Regions from separate parts of the Paraburkholderia sp. SIMBA_054 genome, predicted to be linked through region 1. Evidence: riboswitches for the same ligand, from Rfam matches in the RefSeq annotation. Region 1 holds a riboswitch; the other holds the start of a gene.
What was found. Region 1 has a riboswitch for cobalamin ahead of cobG (precorrin-3B synthase). Riboswitches for the same ligand answer to the same signal wherever they lie in the genome.
Positions count from the first base shown of each region.

Region 2: another riboswitch for cobalamin. It lies ahead of SB822_RS47715 (TonB-dependent receptor domain-containing protein); the one in region 1 lies ahead of cobG (precorrin-3B synthase).

Region 1 covers NZ_JAWRXV010000053.1:52,732-68,467, forward strand. Annotated here, with positions in the region: gene cobN (cobaltochelatase subunit CobN) at 1-1,465, shown strand, start outside; gene SB822_RS41570 (ATP-binding protein) at 1,462-2,502, shown strand; gene SB822_RS41575 (vWA domain-containing protein) at 2,532-3,173, shown strand; gene SB822_RS41580 (ESPR-type extended signal peptide-containing protein) at 3,727-4,875, shown strand; gene SB822_RS41585 (OmpA family protein) at 4,805-5,824, shown strand; gene SB822_RS41590 (flagellar brake protein) at 5,929-6,882, opposite strand; gene cobJ (precorrin-3B C(17)-methyltransferase) at 7,044-8,780, opposite strand; gene SB822_RS41600 (precorrin-2 C(20)-methyltransferase) at 8,768-9,526, opposite strand; gene SB822_RS41605 (precorrin-8X methylmutase) at 9,526-10,152, opposite strand; gene cobG (precorrin-3B synthase) at 10,145-11,536, opposite strand; cobalamin riboswitch at 11,622-11,906, opposite strand; gene cbiE (precorrin-6y C5,15-methyltransferase (decarboxylating) subunit CbiE) at 11,995-13,203, shown strand; gene SB822_RS41620 (cobalt-precorrin-5B (C(1))-methyltransferase) at 13,203-14,303, shown strand; gene SB822_RS41625 (cobalt-precorrin-6A reductase) at 14,300-15,037, shown strand; gene cobM (precorrin-4 C(11)-methyltransferase) at 15,034-15,736, shown strand, end outside.
Region 2 covers NZ_JAWRXV010000076.1:1,665-17,400, forward strand. Annotated here, with positions in the region: gene SB822_RS47695 (EVE domain-containing protein) at 1-61, opposite strand, end outside; RNA gene ssrS (6S RNA) at 202-383, opposite strand; gene SB822_RS47705 (cell division protein ZapA) at 448-765, opposite strand; gene SB822_RS47710 (hypothetical protein) at 762-1,124, opposite strand; cobalamin riboswitch at 1,346-1,610, shown strand; gene SB822_RS47715 (TonB-dependent receptor domain-containing protein) at 1,674-3,656, shown strand; gene SB822_RS47720 (FecCD family ABC transporter permease) at 3,663-4,724, shown strand; gene SB822_RS47725 (ABC transporter ATP-binding protein) at 4,721-5,542, shown strand; gene cobT (nicotinate-nucleotide--dimethylbenzimidazole phosphoribosyltransferase) at 5,579-6,631, shown strand; gene SB822_RS47735 (adenosylcobinamide-GDP ribazoletransferase) at 6,704-7,453, shown strand; gene cobC (alpha-ribazole phosphatase) at 7,438-8,028, shown strand; gene SB822_RS47745 (cobalamin-binding protein) at 8,035-8,946, opposite strand; gene cobD (threonine-phosphate decarboxylase CobD) at 8,952-9,953, opposite strand; gene cbiB (adenosylcobinamide-phosphate synthase CbiB) at 9,957-10,898, opposite strand; gene cobU (bifunctional adenosylcobinamide kinase/adenosylcobinamide-phosphate guanylyltransferase) at 10,895-11,443, opposite strand; gene SB822_RS47765 (cobyric acid synthase) at 11,605-13,062, shown strand; gene SB822_RS47770 (DoxX family protein) at 13,185-13,619, shown strand; gene SB822_RS47775 (PaaI family thioesterase) at 13,720-14,139, opposite strand; gene SB822_RS47780 (ParA family protein) at 14,365-15,024, shown strand; gene panD (aspartate 1-decarboxylase) at 15,084-15,470, opposite strand; gene panC (pantoate--beta-alanine ligase) at 15,489-15,736, opposite strand, start outside.

The DNA.
Region 1 (15,736 bases):
CGAACTGCTCGCGGCGTCCTTGCTCGATGATATGTGCGGGATGTCGCCAGGCGCTACGCCCGCCGCAATCGCGACCGTAAGTGAACTGCCACAAGCGGCGCGCGTGCTCGAACGATTGCGCGACGATATCCTGCCGCGTCTCGACGCATGCGGCCCACACGAACTGATGCACCTGAAGCGCGGACTCGAAGGGCGCTTCGTCCCGCCCGGCCCGAGCGGCTCGCCGTCGCGCGGACGTCCCGACGTGCTGCCTACGGGCCGCAACTTCTATTCCGTCGATACCCGCGCCATTCCGACGCAAGCCGCGTGGTCGCTGGGACTCAAATCCGCGCAGACGCTGATCGAGCGGCACTTGCAGGAGCATGGCGATTATCCGCGCGCGATTGGCCTCTCCGTGTGGGGCACGGCGACGATGCGCACGGGCGGCGACGATATCGCGCAGGCGCTCGCGCTGCTCGGCGTGCGGCCAAAGTGGGCGCCGGGCAGTCATCGCGTGACGGACTTCGAAATCATGCCGATTGCCGCGTTCGATCGTCCGCGTATCGATGTTACGTTGCGCGTGTCGGGTTTCTTCCGCGATGCGTTTGCGAACGTGATGCATCTGTTCGATGCGGCCGTGCAGGCCGTTGCCGAACTCGACGAGTCCGAAGACGTCAATCCCATCCGCGCGCGCGTGCTGCGCGAGCGCGATGCGTGGATCGCGCGCGGCGTCGCGCCCGACGAAGCGCGCAGGCGTGCGGGCTTTCGCGTGTTCAGCGCGCGTCCGGGCGCCTATGGCGCAGGTTTGCAGCAGATGATCGACACGCGGCAATGGCAAACGGATGCCGATCTCGCGGACGCGTATCTCTCGTGGGGCGGCTATGCGTACACGCAGAAAAGCGCCGGCGAAGAGGCGCGGCACGCATTCGGCACGCGGCTCGCCGCGATGGATGTGGTGTTGCAGAACCAGGACAACCGCGAGCACGACGTGCTCGACTCGAACGATTACTACCAGTTTCAAGGCGGCATGACGGCGGCCGTGCGGCATCTCGCGGGCAGTCAGCCGCATGTGTATCACGCCGATCACAGCAACCCGGACACACCGCGCGTGCGCACGCTGCACGAAGAGATCGCGCGCGTGATCCGTTCGCGCGTGGTGAATCCGAAGTGGCTGGATGGCGTGAAGCGTCACGGATATAAAGGCGCGGCGGAAATCGCGGCAACTGTCGATTATCTTTACGGCTACGACGCGACGACGCGCGTGGTCGCCGATCATCAATACGCGCTCGTCGCCGATGCGTATCTGAACGACGCCGATACGCGCGAGTTCATGCGCAAGCACAATCCGCATGCGCTGCATGGTGTTTGCGAGCGGCTGCTCGAAGCGATGCAGCGCGGGCTATGGCAACAACCGGGCGAGTATCGCGCGCAGGTCGAACAGCATCTGCTGGATAGCGAACAGCACATCGAAGGATCACGATCATGAGCGAAGCCAGCGCGCGGCGGGCGGCCTTTCCGTTTTCTGCGTTGATCGGCCAGGCGCCGCTTCAACAGGCGCTGTTGCTGGCTGCTGTCGATCCCGGCATTGGCGGCGTGCTGGTCAGCGGGCCGCGCGGGACGGCGAAATCGACGGCGGCGCGTGCGTTGGCCGAGTTGTTGCCCGAAGGCCAGTTCGTGACGCTGCCGCTCGGCGCGAGCGAAGATCGTTTGATCGGCACGCTCGATATCGAATCGGCGTTGCGCGATGCATCGGTGCGCTTTTCGCCGGGGCTGCTGGCGAAGGCGCATCGCGGCGTGCTGTATGTCGATGAAGTGAACCTGTTGCCCGATGGGCTCGTCGATGCGCTGCTCGATGCGGCGGCGAGCGGTGTGAACACGGTCGAGCGCGACAGCGTTTCACATACGCACGATGCGAGCTTCGTGCTGATCGGCACGATGAACCCGGAAGAGGGTGAACTGCGTCCGCAACTGACGGATCGGTTTGGGTTGATGGTCGAGCTGGAAAACTGCTACGAGCCGCAGATACGTCAGGCGATCGTCAAGGCGCGGCTTGCGTTCGATCTCGATTCTCGTGGCTTTCGCGCGGGATACGAGGCGCAGCAGGACGCACACGCCGCGAGGCTTCGCGATGCGCGTGCGGCTTTGGCGCGTTTGTCGTTCTACGATGCCGTGCTCGCGCATGTCAGCACGCTGTGCATTGCGGCCGGCGTCGATGGTATGCGCGCCGATCTCGTGATGCTGCGCGCGGCGCGTGCGCTGGCCGCTTTGGAACGGGCCGATGCGGTGACGATCGCGCATGTCGACCGTGTGGCTGAATCGGTGCTGTTGCATCGGCGTCGCCACGATGAGCCCGGCTCGCAGCAGCAGGACGGTTCGTCTGCACCGTCGTCTTCCTCTGCGCAGCATGCTTCAACCGATACCGCGAGTGCTTCCGCAGAAGCCGACTACGGTTATCTTCCCCCAGAACCGACGGGCTTGACGCGCGTGAAGGGCGTCATTCCACTCAACGCAAAAAAACGCTAAGCCATCGAAAGAGCGCGGCCGCGCGCGCGATGCGCAGCGGTTTTCGATGGCGGCAAGGCGCGGGCGATGCAACGCGAGGCGGTTCGGCCGGCGCGCGACGCATTGCATGGCCGCGCACGCTCGCGGCGAAACGCAATGCGCGATTGCGCAGCGAACATCTGCGTTTCGTCCATGAAGAAGCACGCGGCGGCGTGCTGCATTGCTTCGTGCTCGATTGCTCCCATTCGATGCTATCCGGCCAACGGTTGGCGCTCGCCAAAGGGCTGCTCGTCGCGCTGTTCGATCAGGCGCGCGCGACGCGCTCGGAGGTGGCGCTGGTGTGTTTTGGCGGAGTTGGGGCGGATGTGCGTTTCGGCCCGGCTGTGCCGCACTGGTGGAACGAACGGTGGCTCGCGTCGGTCGGCGGCGGTGGCGGCACGCCTTTCGTGCTGGGTATCGAAACGGCGTCTGCGTTGCTTGAACGGGCGGCGCGCAAGCATCCGGCACAGCAACGCTGTCTATGGATTTTCACGGATGGCCGCAGCAGCGGCTCGCCCATGCGGCCAGCGGCGGCCGATCGTGTCCAGTTCGTCGACTTCGAGCATGACAGCGGGGTGCGAACGGGGCGTTGCGCGCGGCTTGCCGAAGCGTGGGGCGGCGAGTGCATCAGGCCGCACGAGTTGCTCGGCTAGATATGCGGTACGGCCGCGCGTCGGCATTCCTGATTTTCTTCCTCCCAATCTGAAGCTTGCCTGCGTGCGGTCCGATTGACCGCCGAGACAACGCGATCGTCTCGTAGTACTTGTTTCCCATCTGGTATTTCACTGTCGAATGGCTGCGCGCTGTTTTGATTAGGAATACATATTCTAAAGATGACATTGTAAGAATTGCGAAGGACAACGCCTACGTTGCATAGAAATTTGTAGGATCGTATGTGGGCGTTTTTCGAAATCCTCCTTCGAATGTTCCTATTGGGATTGGTCCTATTTCCGTCGATTAACCATCTCCCATACCGTTCATGACCTGAGAATTGATCGCCCTCAATTGATTGGAAATTCAATCAGTCGGGTCGCGCTGTTCTCACTTGTTGCGCGATGGATACGAACGCGGCGCGGGTTTGTCCTCTGTCGTAGTCGAAAGACGGTGACGGACGGATTTTCCGTCGATGTAACAAGGTCCGGTTTCGAACCCCATACGGTTGCCGGGGAGCCTCAGGAAATATCTTTAATAAAATAAGGAATACGAATGAATAAGACGTACCGGTCAGTATGGAACGAATCGACGGGAACGTGGGTTGCGGTGCAGGAGAACGCGACAGGTAAAAAGAAAAAGGCGCGATCGATTCTGGCAGGGAGCGCCGGCTTTGTCGTGGCAACCACAGGGATCGTGGGCGTTGGCGGGCTGGGAGCGACGTCTGCGCAGGCGGGCCAGGTTTGCGCGACGGGTTGGGACACCAAGTCGACGACTAGCATTTCGGGCTATACGGGAACGTCGGTGCTGACGACCTGCGGCGCCGCGGCGAACAACATCCTTGCTAGCGGCCACGACATGACCATCATGGAAGCGCAGGGAACGGCTTTCTGGGTGGACGGGTCGAACCAGACCCTCAATCTGCGTGCGGGCGGCACAAACGGCAAGCTCGTTCAACTGACGACGGACGCCCGCCTCACAGGCCTTTCCGCTGGCATCAACGGTTCGGACGCCGTGACTGTTTCCCAGTTGAACTCCGCAATTGGAAGTGGCAGCACCAAGTATTTCCACGCCAATTCGACGCAAACCGATTCCCAGGCATCGGGCTCGGAGAGTATTGCAGTTGGCGCGGCGGCCGTATCTTCGGGTGGCGCGTCAATTGCACAGGGCGCCATGGCGAGCGCAGCGGGCAATAATTCGGTCGCGCTTGGCGCAGGTGCGAGCGCAACTGGTCCGAAATCGGTTGCGCTGGGATCGGGTTCCGTCGCGAACTCGTCCACGCTTGGATCGGCCGGCTTCAACGCAGGCAACGCCGCTTTGTCCGCGGGAACCGCGAGCGGCGAACTGTCGATCGGCGGCGTCGGATCGGAGCGTCGGATCACCAACGTGGCGGCCGGCTATAGCGCAACGGATGCGGTGAACGTCAGCCAGCTGATGTCGGAAGATGCGAAGGTGAACAGCGTTTCGAACAACGTGTCGATCCTGAGCAACACCGTCAACAACATTGGCGGCAACATCACCAACATCAACAACCAGGTGACGAACCGCGCGCTTCACGTTTGCTGCGACGCTCGCCGCTGCGCTGGCAGCCCCTGCGTTCGCGGCCAGCATCAACAGCCAGGCCGAGGCGCTCATGCCTGCCGCGCAGAAGATCGCAGATCCCTACCGTCGAGGTGTGGCGGAAGGCTTCCTCGAAATCGCTGAGCGTCAGGACAGCCACGTGCTCGTTTCGCGCGTCCATAACAATGCCGCGCAACGGGCATTGGGCAACGCGCGCTACCTGATCGACCAGAGCGTGCCGTGGGAGCCGCTATACACGGCAAAGAACTGGCCCACACGCGACAAGTGGGTGCAGGCGATCCGCGCGATCGAAGCAACCAACGCGCGGGTGTCGGCATCGACGTGCAAGGGCGAGTCGGCGGGCCGTTTGCTTGCCCTCACCGACGAAGTCTGGAAGGAGCAGGACGAAACGCACGGCACGCGCTGGGTGCACGGCTGGGAAGAGATCGAGCGCGCGCAGAAGCTGAGCGTGCAGGTGAATCAGGAGCTCGATCACTGTGCGCCTCCGCCGCCTCCGCCACCGCCGCCTGTCGTCGAGGCCGCCACGCCGATCTCGTTGTCCGCCGACGCGCTGTTCGATTTCGACAGCGCGAAGCTCAAGGCGGATGGCACCACCGCGATCGACGCGCTCGCAACGGATCTGAAGCGCGCGCAATCGATCGATGTCGTCACGGTGATCGGCTACACGGACCGCTTCGGCTCGGTCGCGCACAACCGCGACCTGTCGCGGCGTCGTGCGCAGGCTGTAGCGGACGCGCTGAAGGAACGCGGGCTGAACCCCGCGCGCTTCGACGTGCGCGGTGCGGGATCGACTGCGCCGATCGCAACCTGCCCGGGACGGAAGTCCGCTGCTGTGATCGCGTGTCTGGCGCCGAATCGACGCGTCGAGATTCGCGTGAGCGGGCAGTCTGTTTCAGCAGGGCCGGCTGCTCCCGCCGCTCCCGCCGCGCCGCAGTCACCACGGCCGCAGCAGATGAAACAGGAGCAAGCGCAGCCGCAAGCGCAACAGCTCCAGTTGCAGCAGCTGCAACAGCCGCCGCAGCGACAACAGTGGCAGATGCCGCAATCGCTGCAAAAAGCACCCGCGCAGTAATAGCGCTCACGCGGGCCGCCGACGTCGAGGCGGCCCACAAGCCAAACGGCCCGGTCACGCAAATGACCGGGCCGTTTTTTCATACGCGAGTGCAACGCCAGGCGTTACTTCGGTCCACTCGTCCAGAAGATCACATCGTCGATCCGGTCGAACACATAGACTTTCAGCGCCATCTGCTCGACCTGATTGAGCTGGTCGAACTCGATGCCGTGCGTAGCGGGATCGCCTGGCTTCGAGCCGGGCTGCACATTGCGGATGGTCGCCGTGGTTTCGATCGGCGTCTCCATGTCCTTGGAGCGCAGCGTGAACGCGACGCGGATGCGCTTACCCACGTCACCGACCGTCCACGGAGCGGAAAACGACATACCCATCGCGCTCACGCTCTGCACGAGGCCGAGGCTTTCGTAGCCCGAGCCTTGTGCCTCGACGCTGAAGCGCAGCGGCAGGCTCGCGCGCACGCGCACCGACTTGCGCTCGCGCAGCCGGCGGACCACGCCCGGCTTCGACAGCACGAGATAGTGGAACGGCACCTGGCAGACGGAATCGACGGTACACACGAAGCGGAACACCGCCTGGCTCGCAATCGCGACGATCTCGACGTTCTCGCCGACGGAGAGCGCCATCGGCTTCCCATCGACGAGCGGCGGGGTGACGAACAGCGACTCGTTCGGCGCAAAGCCGATGATGCGCGACGGATGCATCGGCGCGCCCATGCCGACCTGCGAGCGCACGCCGATCAGCGCGCCGATCGTCAGATGCATGTCCTTGAGCGCGAGCGCTTCGGCGTCGCCTGGCTTGGCTGCCGCCTGCGCGGCGGGCGTGCCGTCGTCGTACGCGGTGTCCAGGTCGCCGCGCTGCGGCTTGAAATGCTGGAACAGGAAGCGGTGCTCATCCGCGCCGATTACGATCGCGCCGCGATCGAACAGCAGCGCACCATCGCTGTCGATAATCGGAAACTCGAGCGGCGTGCCGACGGGTACGGCATCGGGCGAAAGCTGACGCGCAGCGGTGACAGGCGCGCTCGCGTCTGTGTCGACAGTGACTTCACTGGTTTGCATGATGGGCGAATGAAGCGGTGGCCGGAGATAATCGTTGTATACGTCGCGTTATGAAAAAACTTTAGTTCATTTTTCTTGCGCGGCCGTAATTCACCTTTCGCCGGCTTTATTCAATTTCAATAAATGGCCGGGTTAAATCGATGCAAACGTTTAAGCGGCTCCTATTCGTACCAGCGCGGTGTGTAAACCCATTCCCGGCCGCGCCTGGCGGGGCGGAACACGCGGGTCGTCGACGAGCCGATTATTACCATTGTCCGCATATCGACATCGGCGGATTTCAGCTCGGCGAGCGTCGTCGTTTTCAATGTCGCGCCGGGACGGCCAATATCGCGGCCGAGCACGACGGTCGTCGAGGGCGCGCGGCATTCGCGCACGATATCGAGCGCCTTGTCGAGTTGCCACGGACGGGCGCGCGAAATCGGGTTATAGAACGCCATCACCAGATCGGCTTCGGCCGCGTGCCGTAGCCGCTTTTCGATGATCGACCACGGTTTCAGATTGTCCGACAGCGACAGCATGCAGAAGTCGTGGCCGAGCGGCGCGCCCGCCTGCGCCGCCGTCGCCAGCGCGGCGGACACGCCGGGCACGATTTCCAGTTCGACACCCGCCCACCCAGCGTATTGCGCGTCGTCGCGCACTTCGTCGAGCGCTTCCAGTACGGCGGCTGCCATCGCGAACACGCCTGGATCCCCGGACGACACCATCGCCACGTGCCGTCCCGTGCTTGCCAGTTCGAATGCATGGCGGGCGCGCTGCATTTCCTCGCGATTGTCGGTACCGTGCACGCGCTGGTCCGCGCGGAACGGGCCCGCCATCTTCACGTAGGTTTCGTAGCCGAGGATGTCGGTGGCCTGCGTCAGCGCTGTGCGTGCGGCGGGCACCATCAACGACGCGTCGCCGGGCCCGAGGCCGATCACGCTCAGCTTGCCGCGCGCGCGGCCGACGGTCGCGGGATCGAGCGGCGCGTGCGCGACGGCGAAGGCGATGGGCGTGTCGGCGTTTGCATCGAGCGCATTGTGGGGGACGCGTAAGGTTTGGCGAAGCATCTCTGCCGCGTCGTTGTCTTCACCGCTGCCGACGGCGAAGCGCAATGCGACCTGCAACGCATCGGCAGCCTGCTGAAGCGCGGAATCGCCCGTCAGCGAAGCAGGCGCGAGCAGCACCGCCAGCGATTGCGCCGCCAGCCCATGCGTCTGCGCCGCTTCGAGTATCCGTTGATGCAACGAGCCGTCATCCGGTCCCGTTGCATGGACGGCAACGACGACACTGCGCGGATGAATCACCAGTTCGTCCGTCGCGCCGTTCCACGCCAGCGGCGTGACGCGGATCGCGCGTTGAGCGTTGTCGGCGCGCGGCAGTTGCACGCTGTCAAGCCACGGTGCGTCGCCTTCGATGCGCGTCGCCTCGCCCGCGAGCAGATCGGACACGAAGCGCTTGCCCTGGTCGATGCTGGCGAGCGTATAGCCGTCGGGCGGATTCAGCACGCACGCGCCGAAGCGCAGCTCGCCGCTCGTCGTGATCGCGGGCGGCACGTCGAGGGCGGCGGCGATTTCGCGCGCCATCACGTTGACGCCCGACAGCCCGCCGAGCAGCGGCACGACGGCGCTGCCATCCTCGGCGACGGCCAGCACGGGCGGCTCGACGCCTTTGTCTGCGAGCAGCGGCGCGATGCAGCGGATCACGATGCCCGCCGCGCACAACGCGATGATCGGCGTGCCGCTCGCATACAGCTCGCGCAGATGCGCGTTGAGTTCCGTGTACGCGACATCGGCGTCGGCGACGCGGCCTTGCAGGCCATGCACCTGCGCGCCGTCATAAAGGGATTGCACGCGCCGCGCCGTGTCCTGCGCGCCGACGCCGAGTATCACGATTGCGGGCGGCGCCGTCAGCCTTGCCATTTTTCCCCCGGCACGACGAGCAGCGAGAAGTAGGGCGACGCCATCGGATCGACTTCGGCGAGCGGCACGATGCGCTGGTTCGCCATCGTCGCGCGTTCGACGTACAGCGCGCGTTCCGCGAGCCCCAGTTCGTCGAGCACGCGGCGCACCTTGTCGAAATTGCGGCCGAGCTTCATCACGACGGCGGCATCGGCAGCGGCGAGACGGCGCTTGAGTTCGTCTTCGGGCAACACGCCCGACAGCACCGACAAGGTCTGGTTGCGATACACGAGCGGCTGGCCGAGCACGGCGACGCCGCCGAGCATCGAGCACACGCCGGGCACCACTTCGCCTTCGAAGCGCGGCGCAAGACGGTTGGCGAGCCGGTCGTGCAGGTACATGTACGAGCCGTAGAAGAACGGATCGCCTTCGCAGATCACGGCCACGTCGCGCCCCGCGTCGAGGTGCTTCGCGACCACTTCGGCGGCCGTGTCGTAGAAGTCGGCGATGATCGCTTCGTACGACAGCGGCGGTTCAAGAGCTTCCGTCGTCACGGGATAGACGAGCGGCAACTGCTCCTGTTCGTTCGACAGATGCGACTCGATGATCGAAAACGCGTTGCCTTTCTTGCCCTTCGCGACGAAGTACGCGACCACGTGCGCCGACTTCAGCAGCCGCAGCGCTTTCACCGTGATCAGCTCCGGGTCGCCGGGGCCGACGCCGAGACCATAGAGACGCCCGCGCGTGCTGTTCGCCTGATCGGCCATTATTCGTCCTCCGATGCGAGCGCATTTACGGCGGCTGCCGCCATCGCGCTGCCGCCGCGCCGGCCTTGCACGGCGACGAACGGCACGCCGCGGCTATTGGCGGCGAGCATCGCCTTCGACTCCGCCGCGCCGATGAAGCCGACCGGGAAGCCGAGAATCAGTGCGGGGCGCGGCGCGCCGCTATCGAGCATGTCGAGCAGATGAAAGAGCGAGGTCGGCGCATTGCCGATCACGACGACGCTGCCTGGCAGATGTGGTCGCCACAATTCGAGCGCCGCAGCTGAACGCGTGTTGTTCATCTCGCGCGCGAGTGCGGGCACGGATGGATCGGCCAGCGTGCAGATCACTTCGTTGTGCGCGGGCAGCCGCGCGCGTGTGATGCCTTCGGCGACCATGCGCGCGTCGCAGAGGATCGGCGCGCCGTTGGCGAGCGCATGGCGTCCCGCGTGGCCCGCGCCCTCCGAAAAGCGCAGATCGCCGACGATATCGACCATCCCGCACGCGTGGATGACGCGCACGGCGAGTTTTTCGAGGTCGGCGGGAATGCGCGAGAGGTCGGCTTCCGCGCGTATCGTCGCGAACGACTGGCGATAAATTTCCTGTCCGTCGCGGATGTAGTCAAGCATCGAATGGCTCATCAGTTGGGGGAAGGGCGGACGCGTGTAGCACGTCCGCGGCTTCGTCGATCGTCAGACCGCGCGCGATGCATCGGCCGAAGCCGTTGGGGTCGCGCGGGTCGTGTGTCTGGTACAGGTCGTAGCGGCCGTCGGCCACTGCGAGCAGCGTGTAGGGCGCACGGTGCGCGGCCGCGCATGAACGCGGGCAGCCGCTGAGATGCACTTGCGTATGTTGGGGCACGTGTGCGGCGAGCTTCAGGGCATCGGCCTTCGTGTCCGCGTGGCTCTTCGCGCAGCCGGTTGAGCCGGTGCACGCGATCACGCGGGTTAGCGGATTGTCAGCGGTGGTGGCGAGGCCGAGTGCATCGAGCTTCCGTAACGTTGCGTCTAGGTTCGCTGGGGCAATATCGGTGAGCAGCAGGCTTTGCCATGGCGTCATGCGCAGCGTCGCGCGTTCATTGCCGCGTACGAGTTCTGCGAGGCCGCGCAATGTCGCGCTGTTTATACGGCCCAATGAGGGCTGGGCGCCGACATGCCAACGTTCGCCGTCGTTTTGTCGATGCCCGCCGAGCCTTCGCGATGCATCAGCCGGTTCGCGGCGCCAGCGTTCGATCGACGCGTCGCGCAGCACGTGTACGCCGCTCTCGCGTTCGGCGTGCTTGATGATGCTTTCGATGGAATGCGCGGTGAGCAGATCGCGCATGCGGGTATCGTCCCGCGCGGCGAGGTCGAGGAACGTGTGCACGAGCGCTCGCGTGAACGTTGCAAGATCCGAAGCCGCAACGGCGGCTAACGCGCTCTCATGTTCCGCAGCAACGGGCGGACATCCCGCGAGGCCGAATGCGAACAACACGTCCGAACGCGCGGGATGCGGCATCGCCGAAAACCAGATGTCGTGCGGATGATCGAGCATCATCAGACGTTCGCCGCCATCGAGCATCAGCGAAAATTTCGGCGAGAGCGCGGCGAAACGCGTGTCACTTTGCAGCAGTGTCAGCAGATCGCCAGCGAGCGCGGTTGCGTCGAATAAGGCGTTCGCATCGCGGCCCGTCGCTGGGCTGATCATTACGTTGCGCACGTCATCAGCGAATGCGTGCTCAATGTTCTGCGGGCCGAGGCCCGCGTCGAGCAGCGCCGCAATGAGCGCGTCTTCATGACCGTGCTTGACGCCGCGCAATTGCAGATTCGCGCGATTCGTAATGTCGACGATACCCGACGCGTGTTCGTCGATCGCCCCAGCGATGGCGAACGCCTGCGTTGCGCTCAACTCGCCGCCCGCCAGCTTCACGCGGCAGATGCCGCCGCCGTCGAGCGCGGGCACGATGCGCAACAGCCCCGGACAAGCCGAAGGGCGCAAGGCGGAAGCGTCGGACGAATGGAAAGCGTGGCTCAAGACATCACCGGGTTAACGTCGCGCGACGGCCCGGGCATCTCGAAGGAGAGCGGCTCGGCATCGGTACACCCCGCCCGATGTTGGCTGGCACGAACTGTTGGCCGGCAGGTGTCCTGTGTCGACCAGAGTTGACGCTTTAGCGTCTTACTCTGGTCCCATGCAAAGCTGTCGACCAGAGTTGACGCTTTAGCGTCTTACTCTGGTCCCATGCAAAGCACTCACAGGTCGTCCATGCCGGGCCTTCCCGGGTTTTCCAGTGGCGCGCGTTGGCGTGGACTCGCTGCATACAGTTGCGGGGGCAGTCACGGTCATCGCAGTGATGTGTGTTCCCTCTTAGGCCCCGAAAGGCACCGGCGAACGGGTATTATGCCTTTTTTCGAACAGCACAACGATGCCGCAGCCTTGAAACACGGCCCGCAGCAGCGTTTTCAGTACAGTAAGCAGATGAGGATCGACGCATGTCGGCGTGGCTGACCGTGGTGGGAATGGGCGATGACGGTTTTGCCGGCCTGGGGAAAACGGCGCGGCGCGCGCTGATCGACGCGTCGGTGATCTATGGCGGCGAGCGGCATCTGGCGATGCTGCCCGTGTGCCTGAACGCCACGCGCGAGCCTTGGCCGCATCCGTTCGACATCGCGCCTGTGCTCGCGCGGCGCGACACGCCCGTGTGCGTGCTGGCGAGCGGCGATCCGATGTTCTACGGCGTCGGCGCGACGCTCGCGCGCTACGTTCCCGCCGATGAATTGCGCGTGCTACCGGCTCCCTCGTCGGTGTCGCTTGCGGCGGCGCGTCTTGGCTGGGCGTTGCAGGATGTGGCGACCGTGTCGCTGGTCGGTCGGCCACTTGCCGCGCTGCAGATGCATTTGCACGATGGCGCGCGCGTGTTCGTGTTGAGCGCGGATGGCGCGACGCCTGCCGCCGTCGCCGCATGGCTCGTCGAACGTGGCTTCGGCGCGACGCGCATGAGTGTGATGGAGCATCTGGGCAGCGCGTCCGAACGCCTGATCGACGCTCGCGCGCACGACTGGTCGATCGGTGAGACGGCGTCGCTGAACGTGATCGCGCTCGACTGCCGGTGCGATACGTCGTCCGATGCGCCACGGCTCGCGTTGACACCGGGACTGCCCGACGACGCCTATCGTCACGACGGCCAGTTGACCAAGCGCGACGTGCGCGCGCTGACGCTCGGACGCCTCGCGCCCGCGCCTGGCGAACTGCTGTGGGACGTCGGCGCAGGCTGCGGGTCGATCGGTATCGAATGGATGCGCGCGCACGCCAGTTGCCGCGCGATAGCGATCGAAGCGAACGGCGAGCGTCAACGTTTCATCGAGCACAATCGCGACGCGCTCGGGGTGCCGGCACTGCAACTGATCGCAGGCAAGGCGCCTGACGCATTGCAAGGCCTGCCCGCGCCCGACGCGATTTTCATCGGCGGCGGCGTGACCGCGCATGGTGTGCTCGACGCCTGCTGGCGCGCGCTGAAGCAAGGCGGGCGGCTGATTGCGAACGCCGTCACGCTCGAAGGCGAGGCGGCGCTCGTTGCGTGGCGCGCGCAGTATGGCGGCACGCTGACACGCATCGCGCTTGCCGAGGCGCAGGCGCTCGGCGGCTTCGAGACGTGGCGCTCCGCGCTGCCGATCACGCTACTCGACACCCGCAAACCGTGATGCGCGACGAAACGCCCGAACAGCCCGCGCCGCTGCGCAGCGGCTACACGACGGGAAGCTGCGCGACGGCGACGTCGCTGGCGGCGGCGCGCCTGCTGCTGTCGGGTATCGCGAGCGATGTCGCGGAAATCGTGCTGCCGAAAGGCCAGCATGTGCCGATGCAACTCGTGTTCTGCCGCCTGATCGACGGCGGTAAGGACGGCGCCGAAGCGGGCACCGTCAAGGACGCGGGCGACGATCCCGACGTCACGCACGGCGCCGTGGTGTTCGCGCGCGTGCGTCTCGCCGATGAACCCGGCGTGCGTTTTCATGCGGGGCCGGGCGTCGGCACGGTGACGCGCGCGGGCCTCACGCTGCCCGTCGGCGAGCCGGCCATCAACCCGGTGCCGCGTCAGATGATGACCGCGCATCTCGCCGAACTGGCCGCCGAGCATGGCTACGCGGGCGGCTTCGAAGTGACGATTGGTGTCGAGAACGGCGAAGCGCTGGCGCAGAAGACGATGAATCCGCGCCTGGGCATTGTCGGCGGGCTGTCGATACTCGGTACTACGGGCATCGTGCGGCCGTTCTCGTGCTCGGCGTATATCGCGTCGATCCATCAGGGCATCGACGTCGCGCGCGCGAACGGCTATCGGCATATCGCCGCGTGCACGGGCAATGCGAGCGAAGACGCGATGCGCGCTTACTACCAGTTGCCCGATATCGCGCTGATCGAGATGGGCGACTTCGCGGGCGCGGTGCTCAAGCATCTGAAGCGCGCGCCCGTCGACAAGCTCAGCATGTGCGGCGGCTTCGGCAAGCTGAGCAAACTCGCGGCGGGGCATCTCGATCTGCACAGCCGCAATTCGAGCATCGACTTGCCGCAACTCGCCGCGTGGTCGGCCGGACATGCCGCGAGCGACGCCGCGTTGCAAGCCGCTATCGTCGGCGCGAACACGAGCCAGGAAGCGCTCGCGATGGCGCGAAAAAAAGGCGTGCCGCTCGGCGATATCGTCTGCGCACGCGCGCGTGACGTGGCGCGCGAAATTGTGCCCGCGTCGGTCGAAGTCGAGATGTTCGCGATCGACCGGCAGGGCAACATCATCGGAGTGGCGCGATGAAGCGCGTGTTATTGCTCGGCGGCACGGGCGACGCATTGCAGATCGCGCGGCAACTCGGGCCGCAGCATGTCTATAGTCTGGCGGGACTCGGTCGCGTGCCGGAAGGGCTGGCGTGTGAAGTGCGCGTCGGTGGGTTTGGAGGCAGCGAAGGGCTTGCGCGTTTTATCGAAAGCGAAGGCATTGCGCTCGTGATCGACGCGACGCATCCGTTTGCCGCGCAAATGAGCGCGAATGCGGCCGCGGCGTGCCGCGAGGCCAAGGTGCCGTGCTGGGCGCTGCGCCGCGCGGGCTGGACCCCGCAAGCGGGCGACGACTGGCGCATGGTGGGCAGCTGGGATGATCTGGTCGATGCGATCCGTCCGTTTCGTCGAGTGCTGTTCACGTCGGGCCGCGAACCGCTTGCGCATCTGGACGAAATACCTGTGCATCAATACTGGATCGTGCGCTGTCTCGACGCGCATCCGGGCAACGGGCGTGCACACATCATCGACGCGCGGGGCCCGTTCGATATCGACGGCGAGCGGGCGCTGTTCGCGCTGAATCACATTGATGTGCTGGTGACGAAGAACAGCGGCGGAGCGGCGACGCAGCCGAAGCTCGAGGTCGCGCGCGAACTGAAGGTGCCCGTGGTGATGGTGCAGCGTCCTTCGCTGCCTGAGGTCGATCGCGAGTTCGACAGTCCGGCGCAACTGCTGCGCGCATTGAACGAAGAAGATTGGAGTGCTGTGAAATGACGGTGTTTTTTATCGGCGCGGGACCGGGTGATCCTGAACTGATCACGGTGAAGGGGCAGCGCCTGGTGCGCACGTGTCCGGTGATTCTGTATGCCGGTTCGCTTGTGCCTGAAGCCGTGTTGAGCGGCAATGTCGCTGAAAAGGTGGTGAATACGGCTGAGCTTGATCTGGAGGCGATCGTTGGTCTGCTTGCTGAAGCGCATGCGAAGGGGAGGGACGTCGCGCGCGTGCATTCGGGCGACCCGTCGTTGTATGGCGCGATTGGGGAGCAGATTCGCCGCTTGCGGGCGCTTGGGATTCCGTATGAGATCGTGCCGGGTGTGACGGCTACGGCGGCCTGCGCGGCCGCGCTTGGGGTTGAGTTGACGTTGCCGGATGTGTCGCAGACGTTGATTCTCACGCGATATGCGCGGAAGACTTCGATGCCTGAAGGGGAGCAGCTTGCGGATCTTGCGCGGCATCGTGCGTCGATGGCGATTCATCTTGGGGTGCGGCATATTGCTAGTATTGTCGATGAGCTGACGCCTCACTACGGTGGCGACTGTCCCGTCGCGGTGGTTTATCGGGCTAGCTGGCCGGATGAGGAGAAGGTTGTTGGTACGCTTGCTGATATTGTTGAGAGGTTGCAGGGGATGGATATTCAGCGTACCGCGTTGATACTGGTTGGGCGGGTGCTCGATGCGGAGCATTTTGCGGATT
Region 2 (15,736 bases), on a different contig from region 1:
CATTCGCGAGATCGTCGATGCTCGCTTCGTCCGGTTCGGACTTCATCAGCCAGTAGCGCATGAGTCGGATTGAACGTGAGATAGAAGGAAGTCTTCGTCGAACAGTCGGGTTCAAACGGTTTGCAATGCGGTGCGCGCCAACCAACGCAAAGCGCACGCCCAAAGAAAAACGGCATCGGATAAAGTCCGATGCCGTTCGTATAGGTCCCCGCCTTAGCCGCTAGGCCGGCATCCTGAACCTGAGGTTCAGAATTGGTCGCAGTTAGCAGCACTTCGGGTACATCAGACAGAGTGACGCGCACACCCGTGCTACAAATTTCCGCAACCGTGCATATAGCATTGGTTCAAGGAATATATGACCTTGGCGAACCAGGCAGGGAAGCTTAAAAACGTTTGCTCTACAACATGGGCCCGACCGCAAAACAATCAAGCCCAACAGAATTTTCTTTACTGCACGCTGCTGTACTGTTGGATCACAGTGTCAAGCTGCTCATTCATCTGGTGCATTGTACGCCGGATTTCTTCGGCGGGAAATGATTCTCCGTGTCGCACGCTGGCTTGCAGCCTAAGCAGTTCCGATGCCAGCGACAATGCCGCCATCACGGCGATACGATCCTGGCCGCGCACGTTGCTATTGGCGCGGATCTTCGACATCTCGGCATCGACACGCGCCACCGCTTCGAGCAGCGCCGCTTCCGTTTCCGCCGAGCAGGCGAGACGATAGGGCTGGCCGAGGATCGACACTTCGATCTGCTTCGTGGTCATGCGTTTTCTCCGTGGCGGGTCGCGTCGTGGTTTGCGTCGTGATTGGCCTGCGCCTGCTGCTCGGGCGCGAGGAGATCGAGTTGATTGTCGGGCTCATGACCGCGAGCGCGCGGCAGCTTCTCGAGGATGGCGTTCAGACGTACTTGGGCGTCGTCGATCTTCGCGGACAGCGCATCGCGCTCCGCTTGCAGTGCGGCGCGTTCTTCGCGAGTCTGTTCGAGTTCTACGCGGGTCGCTTCGCATTCGGCGCGCGCTTGTGCGAGCTGTTCTTCGAGTGCGAGGCGCGCTTCGTTATAGCGTTGGCTGATCTCGATCAGCCGGCCGATGTTCTGTGACAGTGTTTCGAGTTCGGTGAGCATGTGCTGCGTCCTCTAAAGACATGGCATTCTAGCGCGGAATGTCGCACGCTCGGGCATTTGTCTCGTTTCAGGACGTAACAGTAGCGCTTTAACGCGGCATTATCCAGGTGTCTCGTCGCGATTCACGCATTTTTACCCTTGAAAAAGGGACTCTTTTTAACAGTCCACCGTCATCGTCCCTGCGACGACCTCGCGTTTCTTGACGCGTGTGTGCGTCACTTCTACACTTGCGGCACTTTGGTGCCCGCGCGCGGTATCGCGCCGCGCGCAGTTAAACGGGAAGCAGGGAGCGAAGTCCGCCCGGACGAGCCAACCTGCGCTGTCCTCGCAACGGTACAACGACCGCAGTTCCTGCAGGTCGACCCATGCACGCGTCGAGCCATCCATGAGAGCCGATGCCGTGCGAAGCGCCACTGCGCATGCTGCGTGGGAAGGCGGGTCGGCCAGTCGTCAGCCCGGATACCGGCCGGAGGCAAGGAGCGTGTCGCTCCTTGTACAGGCATCGGCCCACGAGGAGCGGGCCGCGCACAGGCCCACAGGACTCTTTCGATGCTCACCTCCGTGTTTGTCCACCCGGCGTATCTGCGCCAGGTGTTTCCGCGCCCGCTGTGTCCACACTTCAGATGCGCGCCGCTTGCTGCGCTCGCCGTGATTGCCTTCGCTTCAGTCCCGCTCGCTGCAAGCGCGCAGACGGCCGGCGAGGCGAACCCATCCGCCACATCCACGGATCGATCGGACAACGGCTCGACCGATACTTCGTCAAAGACAATCCCTACGACTTTGTCACCCATCGTCGTCACGGCCGACCGTCGCGCGCAGCGACTCGCCGACGCGATTCCGCAGACCACGCTGTTCGATCCGCAGGACATCGCGGACAACAGCGCGCGCGATTTGCCGGGACTGCTGCAGTTCGCGCCGGGCGCGCAGATCGTGCGCAACGGTGGGCCGGGCTCGACGTCGAGTCTGTTTCTACGCGGCGCGTCGTCGACACAGTCGCTCGTGCTGATCGACGGCGTGCGCATCGATTCGGTGAGCCAGGGCAACGCGCAGCTCGAACAGATTCCGCTCGACCAGATCGATCACGTCGAAGTGGTCAACGGCAACGTGTCGGCGCTGTACGGCTCGGGCGCGATCGGCGGCGTGGTGCAGGTATTCACGAAGGACGGCGGCAATCATCCGCCGCGTTTTCACTTTGACGTCGAGTACGGCAGCTATCACACGCAGCGCCAGGCGGCGGGCGTCGACGGCGCGCTCGACAAGGACGGCCGCACGACCTTCAGCGTCACGCTCGCGCGCGCGAAGACGGACGGCTTCTCGTCGATCGACCCGGCGCTCGCGCCCGTCAATCCGAACGCGAACGGTTACTTCAACGAGAGCGTGAGCGCGTCGCTGCGCCACAAGCTGAACGACCAGTGGGACATCGGCCTGCGCTACTTCCAGTCGAACGGCAATGACAGCTTCGACAACCCCTTCGGCCTGCCCACCGATCTCAACAATCTGCACAGCAAGGTGCAGACGGCTTCAGCCTTCGCGAACGGCAAGCTCACCGACTGGTGGACGACGCGCTTCGTTGTCGCGACGGGCAACGATCGCAGCAATACGTCGCTCAATGGCGACTACCTGTACCGCTACGATTCGGACAACCGGCAGTACACGTGGCAGAACGACTTCACGTTCGCACGTGACCAGAAGCTGCAACTGGGCTACGAGCATCTCGACCAGACACTCGACTCGAATCAGTACAGCGCGCCCGCGCGTCACGTGAACTCGGGGTTCGCGGGCTACACGGGGCGCTTCGGCAACAGCCAGATCCAGGCGAACCTGCGGCGCGACCAGTACTCGGATTTCGGCGGAGCCAACAGTTACTATCTGGGCTATGGCTACGACTTCAACGAGCACTGGAAGGTGACTGCAAGCTGGTCCGATGCGTTTCGCGCGCCGAGCTTCAACGATCTGTACTACCCGTACAGCGGCAATCCGCTCATTCAACCGGAGCACAGCCATTCCGTTGAAGTCGCATTGCAGTACGCATCCGATGCGCTCGGCCTGCTGAAGCTCACGGCATTCCAGACGCGCTACACGAACCTGATCGACTATGTGCAAACCACGCCGGGCATCTACGTCGCGGAGAACGTGGGGCATGCGAAAGTGCAGGGCATCGAAGGATCGTGGCAGGGCCACGTCGGCAAGACCGATGTGCGCGCGGCCGTGACCTTCCAGAATCCCGTCGATGAAGACACGCATACCGATCTGAACCGTCGCGCACGTCATTTCGCGTCGTTCGCCGCGAACCGCAATATCGGCAGCTGGCGGGTGGGTGGCGAATGGCTCGTGAGCGGCGAGCGCGACGACAGTGGCACGGCACTCGGCGGCTATGGCATCGTGAACGTGTCCGCGCGCTACAACATCACGAAGGCGTGGTATGTGGCCGCGCAAATCCAGAATCTCTTCGACAAGGACTATGAACTCGCCTACACGTACAACACGCCAAGGCGCGGCGCCTACATCACGGTCGGCTGGCAGCAGCAGTGACGCGCGATGAGCGGACTCGTGCAACGTCAGCCGCAACATCAGCCGATCCAGGTCGCGCGAGGCATGAGCGCGAAGCGCGCGCTCGCTATCTGGACGGCGCTCGGCATCGCGGCGCTCGCGGTCTTCGTGGCATCGCTTGCACTCGGCAGCGTGAGCGTCGCGCCGTCGCGCGTGCTCGATGCGTTGCTGCCGTCGGCTGACGTATCGTCCGATCTCGCCACGCAGATCGTTCGCACGCTGCGCCTGCCGCGCGCGCTCGCCGGCTTCGGTTGCGGCGCATTGCTTGCGCTCGCGGGCGCGTTGCTTCAGGTGCTGTTGCGCAATCCGCTGGCCGAGCCGTATGTGCTCGGTGTGTCGGGCGGCGCGGCGAGCTTTGCGCTCGTCGCGATGATCGCGGGCTGCGCGTGGTGGATCGTCGATGCATCGGCGTTCGCCGGTGCGTTCGTGTCGATCCTGCTTGTGCTCGGTCTTGCACGCGGCGCGCTATGGCGCGGCGAGCCGCAGGACGCATCGCCGCGTCTGCTGCTGACGGGTGCCGTGATCGCTGCAGGGTGGGGCGCCGTCATCACGCTGCTGTTGACGGTCGCGCCCGACAGCCGCCTGCGCGGCATGCTGTTCTGGCTGACGGGCGATCTGAACGGCGGCGGCATGCCGTGGCTCGCGCTCGCTGCATTGTGTATCGCGTTGCTCGCGATCGTACCCATCGCGCCGCAACTCAATGTACTGCTGCGCGGCGATGCCGCGGCGCAAGCGCTCGGCGTACCCGTGATGCGTGCGCGGCTGCGCGTCTATCTCGTCGCGTCACTTGCCGCCGCGGCTGCCGTGACGACGGGCGGCACGATCGGCTTCGTCGGGCTCGTCGTGCCGCACATGCTGCGTCTCGCATTCGGCAACGATCAGCGGATGCTGCTGCCCGCAGCGGCGCTCGGCGGCGGCGTTGCGGTGATGGGCGCCGATCTGATCGCGCGCACCGTGATCGCGCCCGCGCAGTTACCCGTCGGCGTGATCACCGCGTTGATCGGCGTGCCCGTGTTCCTGTGGATGCTGCTCCGACGGAGACGCGCATGAACTCACGCAGGAACGCACGCACAAGTGCCGATGCCACGCTGCACGCAGACCAGCTGACCTTGCGCGCCGGCTCGCGCACGTTACTCGATGCCTTCACGCACACGTTCTATCCGGGCGAAGTCTGGTGCATCGCCGGACCGAACGGCGCGGGCAAGACGACGCTCATCTCGACGCTCGCGGGTCTCATGCGTCCAGCGAAAGGGCACATCGAACTGGACGGAACGCGCGTGAACGAATGGCCGCTCGCGCGCCTCGCGCAGCGTCGTGCGCTGATGCCGCAAACCTCGCACGATGCATTCAACGCGAGCGTACTCGACATCGTGCTGCTGAATCGCTTTCCGCATCTGGCCGGCTGGGGCTGGGAGCGAGACGAGGATCGCGCCGCCGCGCATGCGGCGCTCGATGCGCTCGGTCTCGCGGAGTTCGCTGCACGCGACGTGCTGTCGCTGTCGGGCGGCGAGCGCCAGCGCGTCGCGCTCGCGGCCGTGTTATGCCAGGACGCGCCGCTGCTGCTGCTCGACGAGCCGCTCACGCATCTCGATCTGCATCATCAGATCGACTGCCTCGAGGCGTTGAGCGCATGGGCGCGCGGCGCCGGGCGTACAGTGATGTTCTCGTGCCACGATCTGAATCTCGCGCGGCGTTTTGCGACGCACGCGCTGCTGCTCGAAGGCAACGGCGCCGCGCATGCGGGACGCGCGCGCGACGTGCTGACGCCCGAACTCGCCAGCCGCGCATTCGGCTATCCGCTCGTACTGATCCGCGACGGCGATGATGAAGCGCTGATTCCGGCGCTGCGCGCGGCGTCTCGCAACTGAACACGCATGAACCGAACCCTTCACGCAAACACGAACATGACCACTTCGCATTCCCTGCCCGTCGTCGAGCCGCTCGACCAGACATTGCGCGCCGAGCTGCAACGCATCATCGATCTGAAGACCAAGCCACCTGGTAGTCTCGGCCAGCTCGAAGCGCTCGCGCGTCAGATGGGCATGATCCAGCGCAGCACGCAGCCCAGCATCGTGCGTCCCGCGATCATCGTCTTCGCCGCCGATCACGGCATTGCGAACGCGGGCGTGAGTCCGTATCCGCAAGCGGTGACGGCGCAAATGGTGCTCAACTTTCTCGCTGGCGGCGCGGCGATCAATGCGTTCAGCCGCGTTGCGGGCCTCGAACTCGAAGTGGTAAATGCGGGCGTCGCGCATGAGTTCGCGCCGCACGAGAAGCTCGTCGATATTCCCATTGCGCGTGGCACGCGCAACTTCGCGCAAGAGCCCGCGATGACGCGCGACGAAGCACTCGCCGCGATGCGCGCGGGCGCGGACCGTGTTCGTCATCACGCGGCGCTGGGTACCAACGTGATCGGCTTCGGCGAGATGGGCATTGCGAATACCTCGTCGGCTGCGTGCCTGATGAGCCGTCTGTGTGGCGTGCCTATCGACGATTGCGTCGGGCGCGGCACGGGTCTCGACAACGCCGGCCTCGTGAAGAAGCGCAACGTGCTGGCAGCGGCGCTTGCTTATCACCCGGCATCGAACGATCCGCTCGATGCGCTCGCAACCTTCGGCGGCTTCGAGATCGCGATGATGGCGGGCGCGTATCTCGCAGCGGCAGAGGCACGCATGACGATCGTCGTCGACGGTTTCATTGCGACCTCCGCGCTGCTGGTGGCCGACGCGTTCGCGCCTGCCGTGCGCGATTACTGCGTGTTCGCGCATGCGTCGAACGAAGCGGGGCACCGCCGCATGCTCGATCACTTCGGCGCGGTGCCGCTGCTCGCGCTCGATCTGCGGCTGGGCGAAGGAACGGGCGCGGCGCTTGCTATGCCTTTACTGCGCGCCGCCGTGGCGTTCGTCAACGAAATGGCGAGCTTCGAATCGGCAGGCGTCGCGCAACGCGATGCATGATGCGCGGCGCGTGCATCAATCGAGGCGTTCGAAGCGCGAGAACTGTGATGACAAGAATGCGTCGAATCAGCGATGAATGAACTGCGTTATTTCTTCACAGCGCTCGGCTACTTCACGCGTGTGCCCGTGCCGCGCTGGGTCGGCTACGAACCGCATTATCTGAACGCGGCGGCGCGTTATTTTCCATTGATTGGCGCACTCGTCGGCGCAGCGGGCGCAATCGTATACATGGCTGCGTTGCGCATCTTTCCGCCGGGCGTCGCCGTGTTGCTGTCGATGGCCACGACGCTGCTCATCACGGGCGCATTTCATGAAGACGGGCTGGCCGATTGCGTGGATGCGTTCGGCGGCGCCTATACACGCGACGATACGCTGCGCATCATGCATGACTCACGCATCGGCGCATTCGGCGCGATTGCGTTGATGGTCGCGCTTGCATTGAAGTGGCAAACGCTTGCCGCCTTACCGCCGCTCTACGCGGCATGGCTGATGATCGCGGCGCATGCGGCGAGCCGCGCCTGCGCGATCAGCTACCTCGTCACGCTCGATTACGTGCGGGCGGAAGGCAAGGCCAAACCCGTTGCGCAGCGCATGTCACGCAATGCTTTTGGCTGCGCTATCTTTCTGGGTATGCCGTGGCTCTTCTGGCCGCAGTGGCGTGCCGGTTGCATCGCGCTGCTCGTGCTCGTCGTGTTGCGTTTCATGCTGGGTCGCTATTTCGTCAGACGCATCGGCGGATATACGGGCGATTGCCTCGGCTTTGCGCAGCAGATCTTCGAACTGGCCATCTACCTGGTGGGACTCGCATGGATATCGTTCTGATCCGACACCCGGCTGTTTCCGTGGAAGAGGGCGTGTGCTATGGCCAGAGCGACGTCGCGCTCGCCGATCCGCCGGAAGCGTCGGCGGCTGCCGTCGCCGTGCGTCTTGCCACCTTGCAGGTGCCTGCGCCACGTGTGCTGTTGTCGAGTCCGCTCACGCGCTGCGCAACGGTTGCGACCGCCCTCGCCGCGAACTTTGGGTGCGCGTATAGCATCGACGACAGTCTGAAGGAAATGGACTTCGGCACGTGGGAGTTGCAACGTTGGGACGATATCGATCGCGCGTTGCTCGATGCGTGGGCTGAGGATTTCGAAGGCGCCCGCGCGCATGGCGGCGAAAGCGTCGAGCAGTTCGTGAGCCGCGTGCGCGCGTGGTTCGACGTATTCCAGCAGACGCGGGAATTGACGCCGGCGTATGTCGTCACGCATGCGGGTGTGATGCGCGTGATCGCGGCGACCGTGCTCGGGTTGTCCGTCGAGCGCTGCCTGACATGGTCGATCGATATGGCGGGTTGCGTCTGGTTGCGCCGCGACGATACGAACCTGCAATGGTCGATCGTGCGCTGGAACGCGTGACGTCGTTCAGTGGCCCGCGCGGCGCGAGCGCGCGACGTCGAGGTCTTCGCACAGTTGCGCCGCGCCTTGCGCGAGACGCGGCGCGGGGCGATTGATCAGATCACCGTCGATCGCAAACAGGTTGTTGCGCGCCACAGCCGTCATGCCGGGCCATGCTTTCCATTTGTCGAGCGACGGCAGCGGGCGGTCGGGCTGCGTCGCGCCGGGCGCGGCCGTGACGATCGCTTCGGGATTGGCGGCCAGCACCGCTTCCGTCGATACCGTCGGCACCAGCGGTTCGAGCTTCGCGAACACGTTGCGTCCGCCGCATAGCGCGATCACGTCGCTGATCATGTGTTCGCCGTTGAGCGTCATCAACGGCTCGTCCCATACCTGATAGAACACGCTGACGACAGGCTGTGTCGAATAGCGCGTGCGCAACCGCGCGATCTCGTCGCGATAAGTGCGCGCCGCCGCATCGGCGGACGATGACGTGCCGAGCAGCGTGCCGAGCTTCGTCAGCGATACGGCGATATCGTCGAGACGATGCGGCTCGCTGAAGTAGAGCGGAATGTGCAACTCGCGCAGGCGGTCGGTCTGCCGCTGCGCATTGCCATGCCGCCACACGACGATCAGATCCGGCTTCAACGCGACGATGCGTTCGAGATCGAGCGACTTGTTGTCGCCGACGCGCGGCACCTGTTTCGCTGCGGGCGGATAGTCGCTGTACGCGACCGCGCCGACGAGCTTCGCGCCGCCGCCCGCTGCGTAAATCATTTCCGTTACGTGCGGCGCGAGGCTGATCACGCGTTGTGCGGGCTGCGCGAGCGTGACGGTCGCGCCCGTGTCGTCGACGACGTCGATGGCCGCATGCGCGTGCGCTGTGATGGCGAGCGTGCAGGTTGCGGTCAGTGCGCGAAGTGATCGGGAAAGTCGCATCGTTCTTATCGCGCCGTCATCGCGTGATGCAGGCAGGTTTCAAGGCGAGTCCACTCGTTTTCCGTTGCAGGCAGGCCGAACCGCACGCTCGCTGGATCGGCGAAGAAGCGTGTCCAGATGCCTTGCTTGGCCAGCGCATCATGCAGTTGCACGGCGCGCGTGTCGGCGATCCATGCGAAGAGCGGCGTCGAACGCACGATGAAGCCGTGCGCCGACAGCAGCGCGACGAGACGGGCGCTTTCCTCTGCAAGCTGCGCGCGCATGTCGTGCTGCCATGTTGTATCGGCGAATGCGGCGCTGACGGCATGACGTGCCGGGCCGCTGACGGTCCATGCACCCAACGTTTCATCGAGCGATTCGAGCAGTGAAGGGCACGCCAGCACGAACCCCGCGCGTACGCCCGCGAGACCAAAGAACTTGCCGGGCGAGCGCAGCGCGACGAGTCCTTCGCGATGCGTTTGCGCAGCAATCGACTCGGACGGCATCGCATCTGCGAACGCTTCGTCGACGATCAGCGTGCCGCCGCGTTCGCTCAGCGTTTCATGCCATTGCAGCAGCGTCGCGGCGCGCACATGTTCGGCCGTCGGATTGTTCGGATTGACGACGACGGCATGCGTGATGTCATCGGGCAAGGTAGAACGTGTGACGTCGAGCGTCGTCACGCGATGCCCCGTGCGCGCAAACGCAGGCGCGTATTCGCCATACGTCAGCGGTGCAATGCCGACCGTGCCGTGTCGAAGCAGGTGAGGTAACGCGCGGATCGCCGCCTGGCTTCCCGCAACAGGCAACACATGCGATGCGTCCGGCGCGCCGTAGTAACGTGCCGCGCGTTCGGCGAAGCCGTCGCCGTTGTCGGGCAGACGCCGCCATGCATCGGCGGGAACGGGCGGCACCGGGTAGCCGTGCGGATTGATGCCCGTCGACAGATCGAGCCACGCGTCGTAAGGGATCTCATAGCGGCGGGCCGCTTCATGCAAATTGCCGCCGTGCTGAATGGTTCGGGTCATCGTCTAGCTCTGAAACGGCACGCTCAGCAGCGCGAGTGCGATGAACATGGCGAGCCACAGGATCACGCTGCGCTCGACCAGTATCAGCGCCGCCTCGATATGCTGCGCGCTCGCCGTGTGACCCGCGCCGAGCGTCGGACGCTGTTCTATCACGCCGTGATAGACCGCTGCCCCGCCGAGCAGCACATTGAGGCTGCCCGCGCCAGATGCCATCACGGGTCCCGCGTTCGGACTGTCCCAGCGCGGCGCCTGTTCGCGCCAGCATTGCAATGCTGTGCGCGTGTCGCCGAGCAGCGCGTAGCTGAGGGCGGTCAGCCGCGCAGGAACGTAGTTGAGCACATCGTCGAAACGCGCCGCCGCCCAGCCGAAGCGCAGATAGCGCGGCGTGCGATAACCCCACATCGCATCGAGCGTATTCGCGAGACGGAATGCCAGCGCTCCCGGACCGCCGAAGATCGCAAACCAGAACAGCGCGCCGAAGATCGCATCGTTGCCGTTTTCCAATGCCGATTCGACGGCCGCACACGACAGCGCGCTTTCGTCCGCATGCGATGTTTCGCGCGACACGATGCGCGCCGTCAACACGCGCGCTTGCGCGAGATCGCGTTTCGCGAGCGCGCGGCCGATCGGCTCGATGTGATCGTGCAGACTGCGCGCGCCGAGCGCGAAGTAAAGCAGCGCGACATGCAGCGCGCACGACCAGATCAACGGTAGCGTCAGCACGAGCCACGTGGCGACCAGAACGGGTGGCGCGACGGCGAGCAGCCACGCGAGAATGCCGAACAGCCGGCCGCGCCGGCCCGTGTTCAGGGCGGCTTCGAGTTTCGCTGCGAGCTTGCCGAAGCCGACCAGCGGATGCGCGTGGCGCGGTTCGCCGAGCCATTTGTCGACTGCGACGGCTGCCGTGGCGAGTGTCGCGACAAGCGGCAAGGACAGCAGCATCATGCGCGGCTCGCGGGTTTCAGTTGCAGTGGCAGGCCCGCGACCATCATCGTTGCCTGGGTGCTGATCGCGGCGATGCGTTGGTTGAGACGGCCGAGTTCGTCGACATAAAGACGCGTCGCCGCGCCGAGCGGCACGACGCCAAGGCCGATCTCGTTGCTGACGACAATGATCTTCGCGCGCGCCTGCGCGAGCGTCGTTTCGAGCGCCGCGAAACGGTCGAGGTAATCGGCTAGCGGCGGCGAGCCATCGGCAGGGCAGAGCAGGTTCGCGAGCCACAAGGTCAGGCAGTCGATCAGCACGCAGTGCTCCGGCTGATCGATCGACGCGATGGCTTGTGGCAGATCGAGCGGCGCTTCGAGCAAGGCCCATTGCGCGGGCCGCCTTTCGCGATGGCGCGCGACGCGCGCAGCGAACTCGTCGTCGCCAATGCGCGCGGTCGCGACATAGGTCACGGGCAATGCGCTCGCGCTCGCGAGTTGTTCGGCGTGCAGGCTCTTGCCCGAGCGCGCGCCGCCGAGGACGAAGGTGAGGTCGCGGGAAATCATCGCGTGATTGTACCGACTGTACCGACTGTGCCATCGTTCAAGCGCGTGGGCTCGAGTGCGATGGGATAATGCGGGCTTCCTCTCTCACCCTGTTCGCGCACACTGTGTCTTCCATTCCCGACGCTTCGTCTGAACCGCTCGACGTACCGCGCGGCACGCTGATGATTCAAGGCACGACATCCGATGCGGGCAAGAGCACGCTCGTCGCCGGTCTGTGCCGTCTCGCGCGGCGCTCGGGTGCGCGGGTCGCGCCGTTCAAGCCGCAGAACATGGCGCTCAACAGCGCGGTGACCGTCGACGGCGGCGAGATCGGCCGCGCGCAGGCATTGCAGGCGGTGGCCGCGGGCATCGACGCACATACCGATCTCAACCCCGTGCTGCTCAAGCCGACCAGCGATCGCGGCGCGCAGGTGATCATCCACGGCAGGGCGCGCATGAATCTCGACGCGCGCGCCTATCACGACTACAAGCCCGTCGCGTTCGAAGCGGTGCTCGAATCGTATGCGCGGCTGAAGGCGTCGTACGACACGATCTTCGTCGAAGGCGCGGGCAGTCCCGCTGAGATCAATCTGCGCGAGCGCGACATCGCGAACATGGGTTTTGCGGAAGCTGTCGATTGCCCCGTTGTGCTGGTCGCCGATATCGATCGAGGCGGCGTGTTCGCGCATCTGACGGGCACGCTCGCGTGTTTGTCCGAGACCGAGCAGGCACGCGTGCGTGGCTTCGTGATCAACCGCTTTCGCGGCGACGTGAGCCTGTTGCAGCCGGGGCTCGACTGGCTGGAGGCGAAGACGGGCAAGCCCGTGCTTGGCGTCGTGCCGTATCTTCACGGCCTCACGCTCGATGCCGAAGACATGCTGCCACGCGAATTGCGTGCGTCGAATGAGGATGGTCTGGAGATGCTGCGCGTCGTCGTGCCTGTGCTGCCGCACATCAGCAATCACACGGATTTCGATGCGCTGCGCGCCCATCCGCAAGTCGATTTCCATTACGTGCGTGCGGGCAGCACGCCGCCGCCCGCGGATCTCATCATCCTGCCCGGCTCGAAGAACGTGCAGGGCGATCTGGCGTTTTTGCGCGCGCAGGGCTGGGACGCCGTGCTGCAACGGCATCTGCGCTACGGCGGGCGGGTGATCGGGATTTGCGGCGGGATGCAGATGCTTGGGCGCGAAGTGGCGGACCCGTATGGCGTCGAAGGGCCGCCCGCGACGGTCGCCGGGCTCGGCTGGCTCGACTTCTCGACGACGCTCACGCGCGAGAAGACGCTCAAGAACGTGACGGGACGCCTCGCCACCGAAGCTGCCGGAATCTCCGGCTATGAGATTCACATGGGCGAGACGCAAGGGCCAGCGCTCGATGCGCCCGCGCTCCTGCTCGCCGACGAGACAGGCGGCCTGCGCCCCGACGGCGCCCGTTCCGCCGACGGCCAGATTCTCGCGACCTACGTACATGGTCTGTTCGACACGCCTGCCGCGTGCGCGTCGCTGCTCGCTTGGGCAGGGTTGAGGGAAGCCGAGGCGATCGACTATCCGGCGCTGCGCGAGGCGTCGCTGGAGCGACTCGCCGATACGCTCGCCGAACATCTCGATCTGAAGCGCTTGTGGGCGGCCGTCGGTTGATTCATTCTCAGTAGGAATTAATCTAAGCCACCAGGGCGATTTTTCCTACGCATGGGTTCGAATAAAGTCCGTTCCATCGACGGCGCATTCCGCGCGGTCAAACCCGATCCTAAGGAACCGACATGAACCCGACCGTCGACAGCAAACCCGAGCTTGCCGCCACGATCCTGCGCGTCGCGCTAGCCGTGTTGTATCTGGCGCACAGCCTGCAGAAGATCTTCGTCTTCACGCTGCCGGGCACGGCGCAATTCTTCCAGTCGATCGGTTATCCGGGCTGGCTCGGCTATCTGACGGCCTTCGTCGAGCTGGCCGGCGGCATCGCGCTGCTGCTTGGCGTGCAGGTCCGCTGGGTCGCGCTGGTGCTGCTGCCGTTCATGCTCGGCGCGCTGTCGGTGCATCTGCCGAACGGCTGGGGCTTCGCGTCGCCGCATGGCGGCTGGGAGTATCCGGCGTTCTGGGCGGTCACGCTCATCGTGCAGTCGCTGCTCGGCAATGGCCTGTATGCAGTGGGCGGCGTGAAGGCGGCATCGATTGGCCAGGCGCGCAAGGCGGCTTGATCTCGCAGCAGACGGCTGGCGCAGCAACGCCAGCCTGCAGTTGAAACGGCGCGCGGGCATTCCTGCCTCGCGCCGTTTTGTCATTTCAACGCCTCGGCGCTCAGTACAAGACAATCTGCGTACAGCGAAACAGCGCCATCGTCTTGCCGTCGGGCGCCGTCACGGTCGCGTCCCACACCTGCGTGCTGCGGCCCAGATGCACAGCCTTCGCGACGGCGCGGATCGTTCCTTCCGTCGAAGTCCCGACAAAGTTGCTCTTCAGCTCGATCGTCGTGAAATTGCGCGCGTTGTCGGGCAGATGCGCGAGGCACGCGTAGCCGCAGGCGGTATCGGCGAGACCGATCACGGTGGCCGCGTGCAGGAAGCCGTTCGGCGCGAGCAACTCGCTGCGCACGGTCAGCTCGGCCGTCAGCACGCCTTCTTCAAGGCCTGTGACGTGCACGCCCAGCAAGCCCGGCAGCGAGCCTTTCTGGCGTTCGTGAAGCCGGTCGATCGTGTATTCGCTGCGAAGTTTGCTCATGGTCGTGATTCTCGAAAAAAGGGGATGGAAGCGTCCCTCAGGCGCGTAGGGACTTCGGCCTGACGGGTTTTGCCGATATTATCAACGGCTGGAACCAATCGGCCATGCCGCGTGCACAGGCGACGGAACGGCACGAACCGTCGCCGTGAGCCGCAATGCGCGGGCGGGCCGGAAGTCGAGCGGCAAACCGGCTGGCCAGCGCCAGCCATCTTCCCGGGAGAATTCATGACGGTGATCGTGGTGGCGAATCCAAAGGGCGGCGTGGGCAAGAGCACACTGTCGACCAATCTGGCTGGCTATTTCGCGGCGGAAGGCCAATGGGTCGCGCTCGCCGACCTCGACCGGCAGCAGTCCGCGCACGCATGGCTGGATCTGCGTCCGGAAACCCTGCCAGCCATTGAAACCTGGGAGGTCGACCCCGATGCCCCGGCAAAGCCGCCCAAAGGCCTCGAGCAGGCCGTGATCGATACGCCCGCCGGACTGCACGGCAACCGGCTGAACCTGGCGTTGTCGCTGGCGGATAAGGTGATCGTGCCGCTGCAACCGTCCATCTTCGATATTCTCGCGACCAAGGAATTTCTCGAACGACTCGCCAAAGAGAAAGCCGTGCGCAAGGGCGCAATCGAAATCGGCGTGGTCGGCATGCGGGTGGATGCGCGCACCAAGTCGGCGGACCAGCTGCATCGCTTCGTCGAAGGGCTCGATCTGCCCGTGCTCGGCTATCTGCGCGACACGCAGAACTACGTGCAGCTCGCGGCGCACGGCCTGACGCTGTGGGACGTCGCGAAGAGCCGGGTCGAAAAGGATCTGGAGCAGTGGGCGTCGATCACGTCGTGGGTCGACGGGAAGGCCGCGCACGGGAAGGGCGGCGGCAAAAAAGACTAAAGGCGCTTGTCGCAAGCGCCTTTAGTGATGTCGTGCAGATGATTCAGGCAGCGGAGCGATCAGCTCCAGCTTTGCGTCGGCACGTGGTCGCGGCTGCCCTTGATCACGTTGTTTTCGTCGACGAACACCAGATCCGGCTTCCAGCCCGCCTTCAGTTCTTCCTCGTCGACGTTCGCGAACGCCGCGATGATCACCAGATCGCCCAGTTGCGCGCGCCGCGCCGCCGAGCCGTTCAGCGAGATCATGCCGCTGCCGCGCTCGCCCTTGATCGCGTACGTCGAAAAGCGCTCGCCGTTGTTGATGTTCCAGATATCGATGCGCTCGTTTTCGACGATGTTCGCCGCTTCGAGCAGGTTCTCGTCGATTGCGCACGAGCCTTCGTAGTGCAGTTCGCAGTGCGTGACGACTGCGCGGTGAATCTTCGACTTCAGCATGTTGCGTTGCATGGCTAATCCTTCTGGCCGTCAGATTTCGAGGTTGTCGATCAGGCGCGTCGCGCCGAGCTTCGCGGCGGCGAGCACGACGAGAGGCGCGTCCAGCTCGTGCGCGGCGGGCGCGACGAGGTTCGAACGCTTGCGGATCGCGATGTAGTCCGGCTTCCAGCCGCGCGCAGCCAGCGACGCCACGGCTTCCTGCTCCAGCTTCGCGAAGTCGCGATTGCCCGACAGCACGCCTTCGCGCACGCGCGCGAGCGCGACGGCGAGCATCGGCG